3 regions of the Paraburkholderia sp. J11-2 genome follow, and region 3 is predicted to be linked to each of the others. Evidence: predicted binding sites of a transcription regulator. Region 3 holds the regulator's gene; each other region holds the start of a gene.
The links. The regulator LexA, encoded in region 3, represses DNA repair genes until DNA is damaged. The targets are predictions, from matches to a motif close to ACTGTATNNNNATACAGT.

Region 1: a site for LexA is predicted at 2,070-2,087, ahead of recA (recombinase RecA). Genes of this name have one in related genera too.
Region 2: a site for LexA is predicted at 1,331-1,348, ahead of imuA (translesion DNA synthesis-associated protein ImuA). Genes of this name have one in related genera too.

Annotation. Positions count from the first base shown of each region.
Region 1 is NZ_CAJMYY010000015.1:99,447-102,723, forward strand. It holds gene U5A57_RS21735 (sensor histidine kinase) at 1-1,153, opposite strand, end outside; gene U5A57_RS21740 (response regulator transcription factor) at 1,166-1,930, opposite strand; gene recA (recombinase RecA) at 2,167-3,243, shown strand.
Region 2 is NZ_CAJMYY010000058.1:9,293-12,569, reverse strand. It holds gene U5A57_RS40540 (DUF2321 domain-containing protein) at 1-679, opposite strand, end outside; gene imuA (translesion DNA synthesis-associated protein ImuA) at 1,366-2,082, shown strand; gene U5A57_RS40530 (DNA polymerase Y family protein) at 2,003-3,277, shown strand, end outside.
Region 3 is NZ_CAJMYY010000018.1:162,926-166,202, forward strand. It holds gene U5A57_RS24925 (DUF2939 domain-containing protein) at 1-274, opposite strand, end outside; gene U5A57_RS24930 (hypothetical protein) at 386-763, opposite strand; gene lexA (transcriptional repressor LexA) at 818-1,468, opposite strand; gene U5A57_RS24940 (sulfate ABC transporter substrate-binding protein) at 1,771-2,820, shown strand; gene cysT (sulfate ABC transporter permease subunit CysT) at 2,963-3,277, shown strand, end outside.

The DNA of each region.
Region 1 (3,277 bases), on a different contig from region 3:
GGCGCGCCACGTCCGCCACGTCGACCGGCGTGAAGATCTGCCCGGACATGCGGTTTTCCGCGCGCGCGAGTGCGAGCAGCTGCGTGACGAGCCGCGCGGCGTGCTCGGAGCTTGTCGCGATCTGCTCGAGCGAGCGGTGCACTTCGGCAGGCGCGTCCTGGCGCAGCGCGAGTTCGGCCTGGGTGCGCAGACCCGCGAGCGGCGTCTTCATCTGATGGGCGGCGTCGGCGATAAAGCGCTTTTGCAGCTCCATGTTCTGTTCGAGCCGCGTGAGCAGGTCGTTGAACGAGGTGACGAGCGGCTCGATTTCGGGCGGCGCGCGGCGCGCTTCGAGCGGCGAAAGATCGTCGGGGCGGCGCATGCGGATGTTCGACTGCAGCGCGTGCAACGGCGCGAGGCCCCGCGAGAGACCGAACCACACGAGCAGGATCGCGAGCGGCAGGATCACGAACTGAGGCAGGATCACGCCTTTGATGATGTCGTTGGCCAGTTGGCGGCGCTTGTCGAGCGTTTCTGCGACCTGCACGAGCACCGGTTGACCCGGCCGGTCGCCGGCGCTCAGGTGCGTCGGCTCCACTGTTGTATAGGCGACGCGGATGTCGATGCCACGCAGCGTGTCGTCGCGGAACTCGACGAGACCGGGCGGCGGGCGGTCGTCGTCGTGCGGCAGCGGCATGTCGCGATCGCCGCCAATCAGCTCGCCGCGGCTGCCGAGCACCTGGTAGAACACGCTGTCTACGTTGTCGGCGCGCAGGAAGTCGCGCGTGGAGGCGGGCAGTGTGAGTTCGGCCACGCCGTTGACGGGCTGGATCTGGCGCGCGAGCACATAGGCGTCGGTTTCGAGCGCGCGGTCGAAGGGGCCGTTGGCGATCGACTTCGCCACGAGATACGTGACCGCGATGCTCATCGGCCAGAGCAGCAGCAAGGGCGCGAGCATCCAGTCGAGAATCTCGCCGAAAAGCGAGCGCGGGCGCGCCTCGGCGGCGGCTTCGGCTTCGTCGGGCGGGGCGAACGGGTTGGCGTAGCGGGCGTCGCGCGCGTCGTCGTCGAGGGCGTCGGCCGTGAATGCGGACGCGCCCGATGTGTTTTCGCCGGCTGTGCTCGCGGCGCCCTTGGGCGGCACGGCGCGCGCGATGGGAGGACGCCCGGCCATCTTCGACTCCGCCTATTTGAAATAGTGGCTGGCGGGCATCGCCGGCGTGGCGTCGGGTGTGCCGGTCTCGGCGCGTGTGCCTGGCTGGCTCGCGCCGGCGTGCGTTTCCTTCGCCTCCTTTTCGAGGCAGTAGCCCAGTCCGCGCACCGTCACGATGCGCACGCCGCCGGTTTCCAGCTTCTTGCGCAGCCGGTGCACGTAGACTTCGATGGCGTTGTTGCTGACTTCCTCGCCCCACTCGCACAGGTGATCGACGAGTTGCTCCTTCGACACGAGCCGCCCGAGCCGCTGCAGCAGCACTTCGAGTACGCCCAGTTCGCGCGCCGAAAGATCGAGCACCTGGTCATTGATGCGCGCGATGCGCCCCACCTGGTCATACGAGAGTGCGCCATGCCGCACCACGGTCGGGCCGCCGCCCGCGCCGCGCCGCGTGAGCGCACGCACGCGCGCTTCGAGCTCGTTGAGCGCGAAGGGCTTGGCCATGTAGTCGTCGGCGCCGAGGTCGAGGCCTTTCACGCGCTCGTCCACACTGTCGGCGGCGGTGAGGATCAGCACGGGCAGGTTGGAATTGCGCGCGCGCAAACGGCGCAGCACTTCGAGGCCCGGCATTTTCGGCAGGCCCAGATCGAGGATCAAGAGGTCGAACGACTGCATCGACAAGGCAGTATCGGCATCCACGCCGCTACGCACGTGATCAACGGCATAGCCCGATTGGCGGAGTGATCTCACGAGCCCGTCCGCGAGTATGCTGTCGTCTTCGGCAATGAGGATTCGCATGTTGCGCCAACGTCGCTTTCGAGGCCCTTTGACCTCGTAGCACCGGCGCCGCGCCGCGTCTTTGAAGGCGCGGCCAGGCGACGCGCGGCGGTCTCCCGAAATTCGCGGTTCTGGATCGCCAGAAAGGCTTGCCAAAACCACTGTTTTTTTATACAGTGTCTGCGTTCGTGTGCATTAGCCCGAATGAGGCGTGCGCATGGTCACGAGACGCCGTTCATCATAGCAAAGGACGATTCATGGAAGATAGCAAGAAAGGCTCGGCTGGGCTGACTGCTGAAAAGAGCAAGGCGCTGGCCGCCGCGCTCGCGCAGATCGAAAAGCAGTTCGGCAAGGGGTCGATCATGCGACTCGGCGACGGCGAAGCGGTCGAGGACATCCAGGTAGTCTCCACCGGTTCGCTCGGCCTCGACATCGCGCTTGGCGTGGGCGGTTTGCCGCGCGGCCGCGTGGTCGAGATCTACGGTCCGGAATCGTCGGGCAAGACCACGCTCACGCTGCAGGTGATCGCCGAAATGCAGAAGCTCGGCGGCACGGCGGCGTTCATCGACGCGGAACACGCGCTCGACGTGCAATACGCCGCCAAGCTCGGCGTGAACGTGCCTGAACTGCTCATCTCGCAGCCGGACACGGGCGAGCAGGCGCTCGAAATCACCGACGCGCTGGTGCGCTCGGGCTCGATCGACATGATCGTGATCGACTCGGTCGCGGCGCTCGTGCCGAAGGCCGAAATCGAAGGTGAAATGGGCGACTCGCTGCCGGGTCTGCAGGCGCGTCTGATGTCGCAGGCGCTGCGCAAGCTCACCGGCACGATCAAGAAGACGAACTGCATGGTGATCTTCATTAACCAGATCCGCATGAAGATCGGCGTGATGTTCGGCAACCCGGAAACCACCACGGGCGGCAACGCACTCAAGTTCTACTCGTCGGTGCGTCTGGACATTCGCCGCATTGGCTCGATCAAGAAGAACGACGAAGTCATCGGCAGCGAAACGCGCGTGAAGGTTGTGAAGAACAAGGTCTCGCCGCCGTTCCGCGAAGCCGTGTTCGACATTCTGTACGGCGAAGGCATCTCGCGTCAGGGCGAAATCGTCGACCTCGGCGTGCAGGCCAAGATCGTCGACAAGGCGGGTGCGTGGTACAGCTATAACGGCGAGCGCATTGGCCAGGGCAAGGACAACGCACGCGAATTCCTGCGCGAGAACTCGGACATCGCTCGTGAGATCGAAAACCGCATCCGCGAATCGCTGGGCGTGAGCACGATGCCGGCCGGCGTCGACAATTCCGGCGAAGTCGAAGTCGCCGACGAAGAGTAAATTCTTCAGGCTCTCGTAGATAAGGCAAGCTGAT
Region 2 (3,277 bases), on a different contig from region 3:
CGAGATCCCGCACGAGACCGGCGGGATTCTTGACCCGAAGCTGCGGATCATAGACAAAGCAGACAAGGTGTTGGGCTTCTGGATGTTCTGAATATCGCCTGATGTCAACGAGCAACTCGTCCGCGAGCTTCTTGTCCGTCAGGTTTTCACGCGTCATTTTCGTTTCGACCGCGATGCCCGGACCGACCAGGACGAAGTCAATGCGACTGTTTTGTGCCGCGACGGACGGAGAAAACTCCTCATCGCGGACATCGTCGAAGTCCGCAGCGAGCATGGCCGCAAGGAGGTCCTGCACATCGTACTCGTCGTCAACGGCGATCGTCCGGCGGTTTGCATGACGCCGCGCCAATCGCCTCGCGACAAGATGGAAGCGCTGACAGATCTGCTCAACGCGGGCGACGGCGTTGCTGGCGTTACCCGAACTGGATACGTGTTCAGCCCACGGATAGGCTGCGCCACATTGAGGACAGCGGCTGGGCAACGACCAGTTTGCGACGATGACGCCCGGTGCCCGGGGTTTGCCAGGAATGCGTGCGTTGCAGTGAATGCAATGACCCAGCAGTGGCTCCCCACAGATGAGGCAACGTCCGCCTGGCGGAGCTGCATCGGGGTCGAACTGGTCCGTCCGGACATGGCCGTTACGGCACACATATGTTTGAGTTTCCTGCACCACGGTCATCCGCTGTCGTTATCGGAATCTGGTGATTCTAAAGGACCGTTAGCTGCTCTGGCGGGTCATTCCCCCCGCGATCAACCCGTTTCAGAGCGCGATCAGGCTATCGTCGCTTTCTGGCTCATGAACTGACGCCATGCCTGGCGACGCACGAATCTGGACGAGCCCCGAAGATGTCCCGGGAAGCGCAATTATCATCAATTATCCGAACGAAGATAATTTATACCCAACCAAAATAATCGAGGATAGTTTACCAGTTGCCCCGCGACCCAGCTCACCTGATTGGGGCGCCACTCCGTAGGCCCGAACTTCGTTGCCTGCGCATTTGCGAGGATGAATTGTCTCCGCAGTGCGGAGACAATTCATCCCGTCCCCGACGCACTCCGGCACCGAAATATGTGCGGGGAGCGGGTCGCGCCCGAACCAACTGCGCGCAGCCCGTGCGGCGGCACCTGGGTCGCTGCACCCGGGTGGCCAACGAATCACGCGCCCGGCGCCGGACTCCCACGTAACTCAAAGTGTCAGCCTTTCCCTCGACCGGGTCATCGACCACGCGTTGACCGCTTTCGGTCGCCGTATTGGCTCGCTGACCGGCCCGGAAGTCGCACACTACCGACACATCCCCGGGTGACTTTTCTGGGTGGAGCGGTTACGATCACTGTATATATATACAGGTATTTATTGGGGGCACCATGACGCTGCCGCTACTGAACGTCGAGGCGATACACCCGGATTTGTGGCGAGCCTCGCAGTTGGGCTCCGCCCACGGCCGCACGGTGACGAGCGGACACGAGGCGCTCGACGCGGAGTTGCCGGGCCACGGCTGGCCGACGGGGGCCTTGACCGAGGTGATCGTCCCGCAACCGGGCTGCGGCGAACTGCGCCTGCTTAAAGCCGCGCTTGAAGCCGTCGCGACCCGGCCTGTCTTCGTTCTCCAGCCTCCGCACAGACTTCAGCCGGCAGCGTTCACCTGGTGGGGTGTGGGCGCTGAAAACATCCGCGTGCTCAAGGCAGCCACGACCGCAGACAGCCTTTGGGCAGCGGAACAGATCCTTCGTGCCGGAACCGCGGGGGCGCTGCTTTTCTGGCAGCAGCAGGTCCGCCCGGAGGCGCTACGTCGCCTGCACCTCGCCGCGCAGCGCGCGGATACGTTGCTGTTCCTCTTTCGTCCTCCGGCCGCGGCGCAGGCGACGTCCCCCGCTCCGTTGCGTATCTCGATCGACGCGGCGCCCGACGGCGTGAACGTCTCATTCATCAAACGCCGTGGACCGCATCGCGACAAGCCCGTATTCGTTGCGCTCTCCCCTTCGCCTGTTCTCCTGAATCGTCATGCACCACTGGATCGGCGTTCATCTGCCACGCCTGCCCATCGAGAGCTTCTGCCCAACCTGGTACATGCCGGTGTCTGACAACGGTTTCGTTGTTCTGGAAAAAGGCCGCGTGCTCGATGCCGACGCAGCCGCGCGGGCGCAGGGGGTGGTCGTCGGCATGCGCCGGGGCGGCGTGCTCACGCTCGCGCCGAACGCCGATCTCAGGGAGCGTGAGCTCACGCGTGAAGAGCAGACGGTACGGGGTGTCGCATTCGCCCTGCTCCAGTTCACGCCAAACGTTGTGATCGCCGACGAGAACGTCGTTCTCGCAGATGTGACCGCCAGCCTGCGGCTTTTCGGTGGCCTGCGCGCGCTTCGCCGGCGCGTGCGTCGCACGGTTGCAGACTTCGGCGTGACGTGCACGGCTTCGATCGCACCGACCGCCGAGGCCACCTGGCTCATTGCGCGCGCCGGTGGTGGCGTTGCGCTCACACAGCAGTCCCTTTCGCGTGTACTCAGGCGCATCCCTCTGGGCGTGCTGCCTGCCGCGAGACGTTTCGCCGAATGGTTTGAGGGTCTTGGATGCACAACGATCGATGACGTGACGCGCCTGCCGCGCGCCGGACTGAAAAAGCGCTGTGGCACCGCGTTGCTCGATGCGCTTGACCGCGCGAAGGGCGAGGCACCCAAAGTCCACGAATGGCTCACGATGCCGCCCGCGTTCGATGCCCGCGTCGAGTTGCCGGACCGCATTGAGCATGTTGAAGCGGCGCTCTTCGCCGCGCGCCGGCTTACGCTGCAGATGACGGGATGGCTTGCCGCCCGCCAGCTTGCCGTCGCGCGTTTCGTTGTCTCGCTCGAGCACGAGCGCGGCCGCGATGCGATTCCTCCCACCGACGTGGAAGTCGCCCTAGGCGAGCCGACGTGGCACGAGGAACACCTCGTGCGGCTGCTGAAGGAGCGACTCTCGCGGATCGAACTCGCGGCGCCGGTCATTGCATTGAGGCTCGAAGCAAAGGATGTACGGGAAGCTGAGGCACCAAGTGACTCGCTGTTTCCGGAACCGGGCGGCTCGCCCCAGGACCACGCGCGCCTCATGGAACTGCTCACGGCAAGGCTGGGTTCAGGCAATGTGATGAGAGCGGCACCCGTCGCCGACTTCCGCCCCGAAGTCGCCGCGCAGTGGGTGCCAGTCAGCAGCGATATCAAACCCTCACGCACCGATCTGCCGCGGGATCTGCCACGCCCGGCGTGGCTTCTTGAGGTGCCCATCCAGCTCATCATGCGTGGCCAC
Region 3 (3,277 bases):
GATTGCTGCTGTGTTGCCCTTCGATGCGCCGATGCAGCATCTCGCCAACCTGCTGTTTGAGGCTCAGGCGCAGCGCAGGGTAATCGACGTACTCGTTGAGCGTGGCGGCGTCGCGAGCGTCGGCGGCGGCTTTCATGTGTTTCACCGCGATATAGGGCGACGCATACGCGTAGCCAAGCGCGCCAACAATCATGGCGAGCGCAACGGTGATCGCTACGGGCTTCTTCCAGCCTTGGGTTTTACGAGGGGTTGAGGGAGATTCCGTCATCGGCATAGGACAAATCGTTCAAACAGGGTGTTGACCGCAAACTTGATTAAACGATCCCGACCGTAACCTCTTCTCACATTTGAGCCGCGTATTGGCGAATTCGCGCTCGATTCGACCTTACTTCGCCAGCGCTGCAGGCAGGTCGCTGTGCTGCTCCGCGATGCAGCGGTCGATCGCACGGCAGACCGCGTCAACCGTGCCGACGAGAATGAGCCGCGACTGACCTTGATAGACCCGCACCGGCGCGCGGCGCATGGGCTGCTCGGTGTTGAGCGTGCTGTTGAGCGACACGCGCGCAAACGCCGGCTGGGCCGAGGGCAGCGCCGGCAGGTCGGCCGTGCTGGCGGCCACCATCTCTGGCGAGTCTTCGAAGAGCGAGCCGCTCAGTGCGGCGGCCGAGTCGCGCACCTCGCGCACCGCGCAAGAGGCGATTCCACGGAGGTGGCGAAGACGGCCGAATTGACGGAAGGGCAGCAAGCGGGCAAGGCGTTCCATGACTCTCTCCAGGTAGTGCGTAAACTCAGCGCACAACGCGCGCAGACGGATTGCTTAGAATTCGGTGGGGCGGATCAGGCCAACCGCGATGCCTTCCAGCGCGAATTCCGCGCTGCCAGCCTCGACAAAAATATTGTCGTAATCGGGGTTCTCGGCGATCAGTTCGAGCCCGTTCGAACGGCGCTTCAGCCGCTTCACGGTGACGTCGTCGCCAAGGCGCGCCACGATGATTTGCCCGTCTTTCGCTTCGGCCTTCTTCTGCACGGCGAGCAGGTCGCCGTCGAGAATGCCGGCGTCGCGCATGGAAAGGCCGCGCACTTTCAGCAGATAGTCAGGGCGGCTCGAGAACAGTGCCGGGTCGCACATGTAGTTCTGCGAGATGTGCTCCTGCGCGAGGATCGGGCTACCCGCTGCGACGCGGCCAACGAGCGGCAGTGAGAGCTGCATGATGCTCGGGTGCGGGAGCGTGAACTGGTGCGGCAGGTCGTCGGGCCCCGGCATGAGGCGGATGCCGCGCGAGGCGCCCGCAGCCAGTTCGATCACGCCCTTGCGCGCCAGCGCGCGCAGATGCTCCTCCGCGGAGTTGGCCGAGCTGAAGCCGAGTTCCGCCGCGATCTCGGCGCGCGTGGGCGGGAAGCCCGTGCGTTCGATCGCCCGGCGAACCAGATCGAAAACCTGCTGCTGTCGTGCGGTGAGTTTGGTCATGGCGCCACTGTATGTTTGAACAGGTAACTGTATTTTTATACAGTACTCGCCACTTTTCAAGTGTTACTTGAAGTTCGTCAACTGAGCATTGCTATCAGGCCGTTTTCCCGCGTTTGTGCGGACGAAATCGCGCTCTAGCAGCGACTTCCTCTGTCCTTACCACTTTTGCGTATTAAAAAATGAGAAAACATCATTTTTAATAATGTAAGCGGATCGCTAGACTGGCCTCCATCGTTAGCTGCAATTCGCAGATGCGCACGGATGAGCGCGAACGAGCACACACGAAAACGGAGAACAGATAGATGGGCACGACACATACGGGGCGCGCAGGCTGGCTGAAATCACTGGCGGCAAAACTGGTTATCGGCGTTGCGCCGCTCGTCGCAGTTACGGCGATGGCGCCCGTGGCCGCTCACGCGGACACGTCGCTGCTCAACGTCTCCTACGATCCGACGCGCGAGCTGTATCAGGACATTAACGAGGCCTTCATCAAGCAGTGGAAGGCGAAGACGGGCGAAACGCTCACCATCAAGCAGTCGCACGGCGGCTCGGGTGCGCAGGCGCGCTCGGTGCTCGACGGCCTGCAGGCCGACGTTGTGACGCTGGCGCTCGCATGGGACATCGACGCGCTCGCCAACAAGGGCATCGTTGCGAAGGACTGGCAAAAGCGCTTGCCCGACAACGCCTCGCCGTACACGTCGACGATCGTGTTTCTCGTGCGCAAGGGCAACCCCAAGCACATCAAGGACTGGGACGATCTGACGAAGCCGGGCGTGTCGATCGTCACGCCGAATCCGAAGACCTCGGGCGGCGCGCGCTGGAACTATCTCGCGGCGTGGGCCTATGCGCTGCACCAGCCGGGCGGCAACGAGCAGAAGGCCAAGGACTTCGTCTCGAAGCTCTACAAGAATGCAGGCGTGCTCGACTCGGGCGCGCGAGGTGCGACGACGAGCTTCGTGCAGCGCGGTATCGGCGATGTGCTGATCGCATGGGAGAACGAAGCATTCCTTTCGCTCAAGGAATTCGGCCCGGACAAGTTCGAGATCGTGGTCCCTTCGGTGAGCATTCTGGCTGAGCCGCCGGTTGCGGTGGTGGACAAGGTCGTCGAAAAGAAGGGCACGCGCAAGGAGGCCGAGGCCTACCTGCAGTTCCTCTATAGCGAAGAGGGCCAGGAGATCGCCGCGAAGAACTTCTACCGTCCGCGTTCGGACAAGGTCCCGGCGGCGCTCACGGCGAAGTTTCCGAAGCTGAAGCTTTACACGGTCGACGACACGTTCGGCGGCTGGACCAACGCGCAGAAGACGCATTTCGCAGATGGCGGCGTGTTCGATTCGATCTACCAGCCGCAGTAAGTCACGCAACACCGCTGTACCGCAGTACCGGTTGGCAGTCGATCGCGACGCGACCGCATAACAAAGAAGCGCGCCCACGGGCGCGCTTTTCGGCGCCGCCGGCGAACCCGGCAAGCGCGCAACCCATGTCTGGACGATGAGCATGACAACGTTTCGATTGCGCAAGCCCAGTGCGCTGCCGGGCTTCGGCGTGACGCTCGGCATCACGGTGGCTTACCTGAGCCTCGTGGTGCTCATTCCGCTTGCCGCCACCTTCCTCAAGACGGCGACGCTCGACTGGAGCCAGTTCGTGCGCGCCGTGTGGTCGCCGCGCGTGATCGCGTCGTACCGGCTCACGTTCACGGCTGCGCTCGGCGGGGCGCTCATCAACGCGGTGTTCGGGTTCCTGCTCGCGTGGGTGCTCGTGCGCTATCCGTTCCCGTTCAAACGCGTGATCGATGCGCTCGTCGATCTGCCG